One region of the Exiguobacterium sp. LL15 genome, then DNA from elsewhere that is predicted to be linked to it. Evidence: riboswitches for the same ligand, from Rfam matches in the RefSeq annotation. Region 1 holds a riboswitch; the other holds the start of a gene.
The links. A riboswitch is a leader RNA that binds a small molecule or an ion and turns the genes downstream of it on or off. The one in region 1 is predicted to bind thiamine pyrophosphate.

Region 1 (5,940 bases):
GCCAGGATGGTACCGACGATCCGTCACTGCATAGATGGAGTAATCAATTGACACGTTCTGTCACCTCCACCAGTTCTTGCTCCGTCATGAGGCTGATCGCATTGAACAATTCTCGTTTAAAATCACCAAGACCTTGCGCAGAGGCTGCTTGTTCTCCTGCTTTTCCCATGACGAATGTTCCGTGAACAGCCGCCTCAAACGCCGTATATCCTGCGCCGAGGAAGCTCGCAATCAAGGAAGCCGTCATACAGCCCGTACCCGTGATGTCTCCTAGACGAGGTGTTCCTACATGTAATTCCATTTCGCGCGTTCCATCCGTGATATAGTCGTTCGGACCTGTCACGACGAGGACAGATTTGTGTTTGCGAGCGAATGCACGAATACTTTCTCGATCCATCATTGCATCTCCCGCAGCATCGACTCCCTTAGTTCGTCCGTCTTCCCCAAGTAACGTCTTGATTTCAGAAGTATTTCCTTTGATGACCGTACATCCGAGATCAATGAGTTCTTTAGAAAAGGCAGTACGTAATGTCGTTGCCCCTGCTCCAACTGGATCAAGAACGATCGGGACATTCAAACGTCCCGCTTCACCGGCTGCAAGTCGTTGAGCTGCTTGCATGTCTGCATCGATCGTACCAATGTTTAAGACAAGGGCTTGCGCGAGTCTAACCATTTCTTCTACTTCGCGAATATCTTCCGCCATGACGGGTGATGCTCCAACAGCGAGTGTGACGTTTGCGCAGTCATTGATCGTCACCGTGTTCGTCAGATGGTGAATGAGTGGTTTGTGTTCAAGAATGGTCGTAAACATGTGTATCCCTCCAAAGTGAATGAAAATGATGTGTCGGTCCAATACCTTGTCCGAGAGCAAATCCATGACGAATCGCCTCCGTGACATAGCTCTTTGCTTGTCTTACACTATCTGTCAAATCTTCTCCAAGCGCCATCCGCGCCGCAATCGCCGCAGATAAGGTACAACCAGTTCCATGAGTATGTTGATTGTCTAACCGTTCCGATGTGAAGCGGTGTTCTACTTCCCCATCAAACAACAAATCCGTCGCAGCTCCTGAGAGATGTCCACCTTTTAGTAATACTGCCCCTGTCTGTGTAGCTAATTGATGCATCGCCAGTCGCATTTCATCTAGATTGGTGACCGATCGTCCTGTTAAACGCTCCGCTTCCGGTAAATTTGGTGTGACGAGTGTCGCAAGCGGTAAAAGCTCCGAAATCAATGCTTGTTCAGCCTCCGTCCGCAATAGAGCATGACCGCCTTTAGCGACCATGACGGGATCTAATATGATCGGAACTGTCTGTTTGCGGAGATGTGTAGCAATGACACGAATCGTCTGCGCATTCGAGACCATTCCGATTTTGATCGCATCGACACGAATGTCTGAAAAAATCGACGTTAACTGGGCATCTACGATTTCTGGAGATAACTCTTCCACCGCTTGAACACCCAACGTATTTTGCGCCGTGACAGCTGTCAGGACGCTCATTCCATAAACGCCTAAAGCCGAAAAGGTTTTTAAATCTGCTTGAATCCCAGCTCCACCACCGGAGTCGGATCCTGCAATCGTCAGTACATGTTTCATGTTCTTTTCACCTTCCCATCGAGCAATGTAAGGGAGTCGTGACCGACAAAAAAAGCGTCGACCGCTGTAAAAAAGCAGTCGACGCTATACGAAAGCGTTATACACGCATTCCGGTATCCGTTCGGCTCAACTTTCCTACGCTGGTATTATCCAGTTCAGGTAATAGGGTCGAAAACAGATTGGTTTTCCTCTCAGCCGGATTCCTCCAGCTCCCCTAGTTGCTCAAGTATTCGTTTCGCCTTAACTGTAGCACAGCAGCAAAAAAAAAACGAGCCGAAGCCCGTTTTTTGATTACAGATATGCCAATGGATTCACTGCATTCAGAGGAGAAGAAGCACTATATTGATAACCTCCGACATGTAGTTCGAAATGTAAGTGTGGTCCTGTTGAATTTCCTGTACTACCAAGTGTTCCGACTTGCTGACCTTGAGAGACCGTTTGTCCTGCATGAACAGATAATGAGCTCATATGAGCGTAAACCGTCGTATAGACTTTTCCATCCAAGAAATGCGAAATCATGACGTGGTTTCCGTAAGGTCCACCACCTGATGCTGTAATGACGGTTCCGGCTGCTGCTGCGACGATCGGAGATCCGACGGGACCTTTGAAATCGACGCCATTATGGAATGTATAACCGTTTGCTCCACTAGCTGGTCCGAACCCTTGTGATACCCCACCAGAAGATGGTCGGACAAATTTCCCACCACCTGAAGCGATTGGTGTTGTATCTGAACTTGTTGATTCTGTATTCTTATTGGCTTGTTTTGCTGCTTGAGCACTTGCTTTAGCAGCTTTTTCAGCTGCCGCTTTCTCTGCTGCTGCTTTTTCAGCCGCTGCTTTAGCCGCTGCCTTCGCTGCCGCAATCGCACGTTCTTGCGCTTCGAGAGTCGCTTGCAGTTCTTTTGCGTCTAACAGTTCTGTCGTAAACTTCGTCTTCCCTTTTCGTAATTTTTTGAGTGTAGCACTACGCTCTTTCATTTGAACTTTTAACGCTTTTTTTTGTTCAAGCAATACTTTCTTTTCTTGCATTTGCTCCGCTTTTTTCTCAACAAGTGCTTGTTTTGCTTCTGCTAATTTTTGTTGTGTCGCGATGTAATCTGAAATCATTTTATCATCTTGTTCAGCAATCTTTTTACCCGCCATGACACGGCTGAATAAATCACCTAAATCCTTTGATCCAAAAATGACTTCTTCCCACTTAATCGAGTTTCCATCGTTTTCTTGGAAAACACGTAAACGATCACCGAGTAGTTCTTCCTGCTTCTGTAGCATCTCCTCGTAACGAACGATGTCTGCCTTTAACTCATCGATTCGATTGCTTAATTGTTTAATTTGTTTATTTTTTTCGGAAACTTGGAAAATCTTTTCGTTAATCGCTGCGTCGATTCGATTGATTTGACGTTGTTCTTTTGAAATTTTAGCTTCTTGCTTTTTAATCTCTTTTTCTAATTTACGTTGTTCAGCGGCATTTTCAGCCTTTTTTTCTTTAATCGTTGCTGCCGCGATCGGTTGTGTACCTGTTGTAAGTAATGCCCCTAAAACAATGGTAGAAATTAGTTTTTTTAGCATATATCGTTTTCCTCACTTATGTATTTTCATTTTTTATTATAGTATTCAAGTTTCTCTCATATCTGAAATAGATTATAGCACCCTAATCGTTTCAAAAAAATTTCATTTACATTTCAAGTGAAAACGTTTTTTTGTAATATATATATTTCTTATCAAATATAAAAAAAAAGAATCGTTGCATATGCAACGATTCTTAACTGTTTAAAACATAGTCATTGGATTTACTGAGTTAGCTGGACCTGTTGCACTGTAGCTGTATCCACCAACGTGAATTTCGAAGTGCAAGTGTGGACCTGTTGAGTTTCCTGTGCTACCACGTGTACCGATTTGTTGACCTTGACTGACGCGTTGACCTGCACTAGCGTTCAATGAACTCATATGTGCATAGACTGTCGTATATGTCTTCCCGTTCAATTGGTGAGCAATCATGATGTGATTTCCGTAAGGTCCGCCACCTGATGCTGTAATGACTGTACCTGTTGCAGCTGCCACAATCGGCGTACCGACTGGACCACCGAAGTCAATCCCGTTATGGAACGTATAACCGTTTTCTCCGCCTGCAGAACCATACCCTTGTGTCACAGCACCAGCAGTTGGATGAATGAAGAGTCCGCCTGATGATGGTGACGGTTTAGGTGTCGCAGGAGCTGACGGTGCTGGCGCAGTTGGTGCTGGTGTAGATGGTTTTGGTGCCGATTGTTTCGTCGAACCAGAAGGTTTTGCTGATTGCGCTGCCTTCTCTTGTGCTGCTTGCTGAGCTGCCGCTTCTTTAGCTGCTTGTTGTTCCGCTTCTTTCTGAGCTGCTGCTTGAGCTGCTTCAGCTTCTGCTCGTGCTTTTGCTTCACGTGCCGCTTGAGCTTGACGCTCTTTTTCGATTCGAGCTTCTCGTTCACGCGCTGCTTTTTCAGCTGCAATCGCTTTTTCTTGAGCGATCAAAATTTGCTGGACTTCTTTTGCATCCATCAATTGTGTTTCGAACTTTTCTTTTTTCTTACGTAGTTCTTTTAAGCGTTTGTTCCGCTCTTTTAATTGTGATTCAAGATCCGCTTGTTGACGTTTTAATTCTTTTTTCTCAACGACCAACTGCGCTTTCTTTTCTTTTACTTTTTGTTGCGCATCCGCTAATTGTTTTTGCGTATTTTGGTAATCCGTGATCATTTTATCATCTTGTTTTGAAATGGATTTCCCTGCCATGACACGGCTTACGAGGTCACCAACGTTTTTAGCGCCAAAGATGACTTCTTCCCATTTAATTGAGTTTCCATCATTCTCTTGCATGACACGAAGACGATCACCGAGTAGTTTTTCTTGGCGTTTTAGTTTCGCTTTATATTTCTCGATTTCTTTTCCAAGCTCAACGATTTCACGTTCTGTTGCTTTGATTTGACGATCTTTTGTTTCGACAGCAAAGATTTTTTCGTTCAACGCTTCGTCTAGTCGATTGACTTCTTGCTGTGTTTTAGAGATTTTTTTACCTTCTTGATTAACAGAAGACTCTAAGTTTTTTTGCTTTTTAGCATTGTCTTGTTGCTGTTGTTCGTTTTTGGCTTTCTGTTCACTTAAATCGTCTGCTGCTGCAAAATGAGGTGCTGATGAAAGAACTAGTGCGGAAACGATGAGCGACGCGAACGTTTTTTTCATGTAGTATTCCCTCTTTTTCTGTAGTGTATGTTTTATGATTTATCGTAGAATATTTAAGTTAAATTTAAATTCTGTAATCTTTTTTCTTTTTTATAAGAACGTTTTTGATTATAGCATTCATTCCTCTTCCATAATATTTCAGTGATATTTCAATTTAAATAAATCTTTCCTCTTCTATGTAATAGAAACATTTGGAAGGTAACTCATCGTTGCAACTTTGGAGTGTTTTTGGGAAACTGAAGCGAACAGAAGGAGGATATCATATGAAATTAGACCACACTGGAATTGCCGTTCGCGACATGCAGGAAGCCATTTCATTTTATACAAACGTACTTGGAGGAACCTTAACAAAAGAGTACTCGAATCCTGCGCCAGGTGTCGCTTCCAATATTGCGGTCATCGAGTTCGATGATGCGCACATCGAGTTGTTAACGCCAACAAGTCCGGATAGTCCAATCGCACGTTTTTTAAAACAACGCGGGAAAGGTGTCCACCATATTGCTTATCGTGTAGAGAATTTAAATCAGGCGATTGAAGAAGCAAAACAACGAGGCTTAACATTTTTAGAAGATACGTATCGAACGACGCCGTTCGGACGACGACTAATTTATATGAATCCTCGTCATTCACACGGCGTCATTACGGAACTCTGTGATTATCCAGAAAACCCCTAAAAAAAAATCAACACTGCGTTATCGCAGTGCTGATTTTTGTTCTATACCATTAGCCAAGTTTTGCGACGATTTCCCGGTTGAATGCAGGAATATCATCTGGTTGACGACTTGAGACGAAATTATCGTCGACGACGACTTCTTCATCTGCAAAGTCCACACCAGCATTTTCTAAATCAATTCGAATTGATTTATAACCTGTCATTTTTCTTCCTTTGACGATTTTTGCATTAATCATCAATTGTGGTCCATGGCAGATCGAGAAAATTGGTTTTTTCGACATATCGAATTCTTCGACGAATGAGACAAAACGCTCGTCTTCTCGAAGTAAATCTGGTGAAAAACCGCCTGGAATAAGGAGAGCATCGTAGTCTGCTGCTGAAGTCTCATCAATCGAGAGATCAACATTTACTTTTGCCTCTTCCTGTTTGCCGACGAGTTCTGCACCTTTTTTAGCACCAATG
Region 2 (5,940 bases), on a different contig from region 1:
TTGATCATGTCTATATCAGTGGTACGACACGGGAAGCTAAACTATATGCGCGGTTCGGCTTCACACCAATCGCAGCGACGCTCGGTAGTGGTGACGCCCAGTTCGTACCGATGTTGTTGTCGCGCGCGACATACGAACGATCCGTCATCGCGGACGTTTTACGTCCTCTGCATTTTCTAGCCGGTCCGGTCGAAGTCGCTCCGACGGTCCGTCAAGCGGCGCAACAAGCACCGCGCCCGCATCGGACGGCATCGATGCGTCAGCTCGATCAAAATTTACGGGACCGAATGTGTCAGTTGCTGGATTTGCCACATGTCTCGATGGCTGTCGGCAGTGGTACGCTCGCCAACGATATCGTCGCACAACAACTGAGTGGACATGGGTTGATCCTAAACGGTGGTGAGTTCGGTCAACGCTTGATCGATCACGCAGCACGAGCAGGAAAGTCCTTTGATGTCCACTCGCTTCCATCCGGTCACCCGATCGACTTGGAACAACTCGCGAGTCAACTGCATCAAACGGAATACGACTGGATCTGGTTGACGCATTGTGAGACGTCAACGGGCGTCCTCTACGATCTCGATGCGGTAAAAGCGCTGTTAGAACAACGAACCGCACTCATCGTCGATGCGATCAGCGCCGTCGGAACCGGGCGTTTCTCGTATGCCGGCTGCAGATTCGTCACGACCGTCTCCGGAAAAGCAATTGGGGGTTTACCGGGTCTTGCGTTCATCGGTCACGTAGATCGCGTCCTACCTTCTCCACGTATTCCACGTTATCTAGATCTCGGACTCTATGCGGAAGGCGTCGCCTTTTCCGGTTCCTCGAACTTGTTGCTGGCTTGTCAGGCAGCGCTCGATGCCCTTGATCTCGATCAAGCCGCTATCAAGATGACCTATCTCGAACAGGCCGTTCGCGCGACTGGTTTTAACCTGCTTGCGACGCAAGAAGCACAAGCGCCGGGAATTCTGACGATCGTCCATCCGTCGGCAACCGCTTTAGGAGACGCTCTCCGGATCCAAGGCTATCATGTTCAATATGAAAGCGACTATCTCGTCCATAATCAATGGCTCCAAATCTCAACGATGGGACAGACGACGATGCGGCACATCGAACGTCTCGTCCGCGTGCTGGTTCGTGAAAACCAACGCATCACCATAAAAAATGAAAAAAACGAAAGACCTCTCAACCCTTGATTTCAAGCGGTTTGGAGGTCTTTCGACTTTAAAAAATAAAAAATAGAGGTTTAAGGATTTAAAACATAGGGGTATAAACTCACTAGCACCGCATCAAACGGTGACTTACTCACACATGTTTCTCAATATCAGCGTAATGACCTGGGAGAGAAATGCAAAGTCACGAAAGCGTCAGATTCAAAAGAGTCTGAAACCGATTGTCTTAGCATATTTAAATTGTTCAGGACTTGTCCTGCTCCTACATTCATTACCTTTTGAGGGCTATACCAAATTCAAGGGGGAAATGAACATGTCAGTTAAATTAACAGCCGAAAAACGCGAGGTACGTCCACGCTCACTCCGTAAACAATTACGTCATGAAGGAAAAGCTCTTGGTGTCGTGTATGGTTACAAAGTGGAAAGTACACCAATCGCATTCGAAGAAAAAGAATTGCTTAAAATCGTTCGAGAAAACGGTGAGAACGTCTTGATTTCACTGAAACTCGACGGTAAAAATATTAACGTCTTGATCAACCGTCGTGATATGGATGTCTTCACACCAACTGTCGATCACGTTGAATTCATCGCCGTTAAAATGGATGAAGAGACAGAAGTCGAAGCAGACGTCGTACTCGTCGGCGAAGCAGCTGGCGCTAAAGTCGGTGGATTCCTGTCACAGACACTCTTTAAAGTAACAGTCGCAGCTACACCAGATAAATTACCAGAGAACGTCGAAGTCGACGTCACGAACCTCGAAATCGGCGATTCGATCTCTGTAGCTGATCTTCCAGAACAAAAAGATTTCCGTATCGTCACAGAAGGCGACATTCAAGTCGCAGCTGTCGTCGAATCAACGCTTGAACAAGAGCTTGAGGAAATCGAAGAAGCAGAAGCTGAGGCACAAGCGGAAGCTGGTGAAGACAACGAAGCGGAAGCTACGGAAGAGTCTTCAGAAGAAGCAAAAGAAGAGAACGAAGACAACAAATAAGTCGTTTGACGATACGCCCTTCGTGGCGTATCGTTTTTTTGTGTCTTGACAATAGACAGAAGATTGCCTAAAGTGAACAGCGTATCACCTATTACCATATCCACTAGGGGAGCCCATTTGGCTGAGACGATTCACTTCGGACCCTTCGAACCTGATCTAGTTCATACTAGCGTAGGAAAGTGGAGCGATCACATCCAATGACTCCTGCTGCGCGCAGTTTTTCTGAGGACCGCTCTCTTTTTTACGGAGGGCGGTCTTTTTTGGCGTCTCCCCCATTCTAAGGAGGACGTACCTAATGCAACACTGGAAAATGAAAGAAATCATGGTCATGATGATGCTCGCCGTCGCTTGCGGGGTCATCTATCTTGGTTGGTCAACACTCTGGTTACCGATGTCTGCGATCTTCGGACCTGTCGGTGCCAACTGGATGTTTGGGATCTGGATCATCGCGAGCCCGCTCGTCGCAGCAATCATTCAAAAACCAGGTGCCGCCCTCATCGCGGAAATCGTCGCGGCAGCCGTCGAGCTGTTCACGGGTAGTCACTTTGGTTTATCGGCTCTACTGATCGGGGTATGCCAAGGGCTTGGTGCGGAACTCGTCTTTGCGATGACGCGTTATCGTCGTTATGACACCTGGACATTGATGTTATCGGGTGTTGGAGCCGCGATTGGTAGCATTGTCTATAGTCTGATCGCGAACGGATTCGGTTACTACACGACGACGACGTTGCTTGCGACAACTGGCTTACAATTAATTAGTGGCGCATTACTGGGCGGCTTGCTTGCAGCGATTCTCGTCCGTCGCCTTGTTGCGACCGGTGTCTTGAACGGGTTTGCGGCAGGACGTGCGAAACGGGAAGTCGCATGATTACTGTCGACGATCTCAGCATCCGCTACCCCGGTCAGATGAAGTCGGTGCTCGATCATGTATCGCTGACGATCGAGCAAGGAACGACCCTTCTGCTCGGACGAAGCGGGAGTGGCAAGACGACACTGCTTCATGCCCTAGCCGGACTGACACCAGAGACGATTGAAGTCGAACAGACGGGAACCGTTACCCGGTCCGGTTCGGTCGGAGTGCTATTCCAAAACCCAGAAGAACAGTTCTGCATGGAAACGATCGGACGCGAAATCGCTTTTAGCTTAGAAAACCGGTCGATTCCACGCGAAGAGATGGAGGAACGAATTGAACGCTTACTCGCACTCGTTGGTCTCCCTCTCCCCTTCTCGACACCAATCGCGAGTCTATCCGGGGGGATGAAACAACGCCTCGCGCTCGCTGCGGTCCTGGCACTTGAGCCGACGATCTTATTACTCGATGAACCAACGGCTCAGATTGACCCGATCGGGCAACACGAGCTGATGGCGTTGATCTTTCAGATTCAGAAAGAACATGATTTAACGATCGTCTTGATCGAACACCAACTCGATGTCTGTTTACCTTACATCGACAAAATCGTCTTACTTGAGGACGGATCGGTGACTGCAACGGCGCATCCGCAGGATTTGTTCCCGCAGGCGTATACGGATCTTCAATCGAAAGGGATCGCTGTTCCCTCTTTGTATCCGTACACGTTAGAGACGTTACCCATAGATGGACCACAAGCAGCGCGACTTCATGTGCTTCCTCCAGTCGCTACTGCAGGCATTCCCTTGTTACACGTCGCTGCATTATCGACGAAAGCCCCTTACCCGCTGACCGATGCGACATTTTCCCTGAAGACGGGAGAATGGGTGATGCTGCTCGGGGCAAACGGCTCCGGGAAAAGTACGTTGCTTGCAACACTCGGTCGGTTGCTCTCGCATCAAGGAACATACCGGTTCCAGGAACGTTCGGCTCAGCGTTACTCCCGGCGACGCTTTTATGAGCATGTCGGCTATGTCTTTCAACAACCGGATCTGCAGTTTCTCAAACTGACAGTCGAAGCGGAAATCGACTGGAGTCACCGGGCAGCGACGAGTGATGAGCGCACAGCGTTGCTCGAACGACTGGAACTCGCATCTGTCAAAGAGCAGTCACCGCTTGCGCTTAGTACGGGGCAACAACGACGGCTCAGCGTCGCGACGATGCTCGGGCAGACGAAGGATTTATTGTTGCTCGATGAACCGACGTTCGGACAGGATGGATTGACGACACGGCGGCTCATGGAACAGTTGTTGACGGAACAACAAAACGGAACGACACTCGTCATGGCAACGCACGACATGGAACTCGTCGCCCGATACGCGGATCGTGTCCTCGTTATGGAGCAAGGCCGAATTGCCTTTGATGGAAGTCCGAGCGAGTTATTCGCTGATGTTCCGTTACTCGAACGCTGTCAGCTACAACGTCCACTTTCGTACCAATTCCAGGAGGTGAAGCGCAATGCAGACGAACGCGTCACCGTTCGCTAAACTCAATCCTGTCATCAAAGGTAGCGGATTGTTTTTGATCATGTTTGCCTTGATTGCAACGAACGACTGGGTCAAGACGTTGGTGTTCCTGAGTTTTGCTATCGCGCTGCTACTCCTCTCCGGGTGGGGTCCTCACGATTTCTTGAAACGACTCGCACCTTACAGTCTATTATTCTTATTGACGTTCTGGATGATGGCAGCCTTCGGCAAAGGAACGAATCCTCTATGGTCGTTTGGTTGGTTTCATGTCACATCGGAAAGTGTTATGCACGGCTGGTTACTTGCCTTACGGATGGCAACGTTCGTCTGCTTAAGTTTCGCTTTCGTCACGACGACCGATGCGACCCGGTTCGTGATGAGCTTGATTCACCAAGCAAAGGTGTCGCCTCGCTTCGCGTACGGATTTCTTGCCGGGATCCGCTTTCTGCCTCAACTGGTCGAAGAAGTTCGCGTCTTACGGCAAGTTCGGATGATTCGGAACGTTCACAGTCGCTTTCCTGGTGATGCGTTCCTATCAATCGGCTTACCGCTCTTCTCGCGATCGATCCAGCGGGCAGAACGGATGGCGATCGCTTTCGAAGCCCGTCATTTTTCAGCAGAACGGACATATTATGAAGTGCCAGTCGTTCAGCGCCAGGATGTTATCTATCTCATGGTCATCCTCCTGTTCATCAGTCTTGTCTTTTGGCTATGATTATCGCCACCCGTATCCGGGTACATTCTAGCAAGACAGATTGAAGGAGAACGACATGAAACGAATCCTCTTGATTGGTGCAGGGCACGCTCATCTGCATTGCATTACCAATGGACCAACAGAAGACGTCGAGTGGCTGATTTTAAATGCCTCGACGTACCAATATTACTCGGGCATGTACTCCGGACTTGCTGACGGAACGTACGATATCGATGAGATCCGTATCGACGTCGCCGCACTGTGTCGCGCCAATGATAAACAGTTCATCGAAGAGACCGTCATCAAAATCGACCCCGATGAAAAGCTCGTCTTCGGTGCATCCGGCAGACGCTACACCTATGACGTCGTCTCGACGAATATTGGCTCGTTCGATTGGGCGGAAGATACGACACGATTATCGATTAAACCGAACTACCGGTTACCCGATACATTAAAGCGTCTGCAACAAGCAAAGCGTCCAGTCTTGATTGGAAGTGGTGCAGCGGCCGTCGAGATGGCGGCGTCCTTAAAAGCAGCGGGTGTACCGATCACACTGATCACGGATCCAGAGTTACTTTCAGGACACCCCGCAGCGGAAGCGATTGCGAGACGGTTAAAAGAACTCGATGTATATTGGATCCGGGAACGTCCAATAGATGACGAACCACCACTCCGCTTCAAGCATCACCCTCCAATCGAGTCGGATGCGA

Region 2: linked by a shared signal. The riboswitch ahead of NOM72_RS06510 (ECF transporter S component) and the one ahead of thiD (bifunctional hydroxymethylpyrimidine kinase/phosphomethylpyrimidine kinase) in region 1 are both predicted to bind thiamine pyrophosphate.

The regions. Positions count from the first base shown of each region.
Region 1 is NZ_JANFNX010000004.1:118,890-124,829, forward strand. Features, by position in the region: gene thiE (thiamine phosphate synthase) at 1-54, opposite strand, end outside; gene thiM (hydroxyethylthiazole kinase) at 44-811, opposite strand; gene thiD (bifunctional hydroxymethylpyrimidine kinase/phosphomethylpyrimidine kinase) at 792-1,595, opposite strand; TPP riboswitch at 1,711-1,821, opposite strand; gene NOM72_RS14925 (murein hydrolase activator EnvC family protein) at 1,887-3,164, opposite strand; gene NOM72_RS14930 (murein hydrolase activator EnvC family protein) at 3,366-4,805, opposite strand; gene mce (methylmalonyl-CoA epimerase) at 5,069-5,479, shown strand; gene NOM72_RS14940 (type 1 glutamine amidotransferase domain-containing protein) at 5,529-5,940, opposite strand, start outside.
Region 2 is NZ_JANFNX010000001.1:1,281,068-1,287,007, reverse strand. Features, by position in the region: gene NOM72_RS06520 (GNAT family N-acetyltransferase) at 1-1,196, shown strand, start outside; gene NOM72_RS06515 (50S ribosomal protein L25/general stress protein Ctc) at 1,486-2,163, shown strand; TPP riboswitch at 2,259-2,358, shown strand; gene NOM72_RS06510 (ECF transporter S component) at 2,459-3,031, shown strand; gene NOM72_RS06505 (ABC transporter ATP-binding protein) at 3,028-4,557, shown strand; gene NOM72_RS06500 (energy-coupling factor transporter transmembrane component T family protein) at 4,529-5,251, shown strand; gene NOM72_RS06495 (NAD(P)/FAD-dependent oxidoreductase) at 5,307-5,940, shown strand, end outside.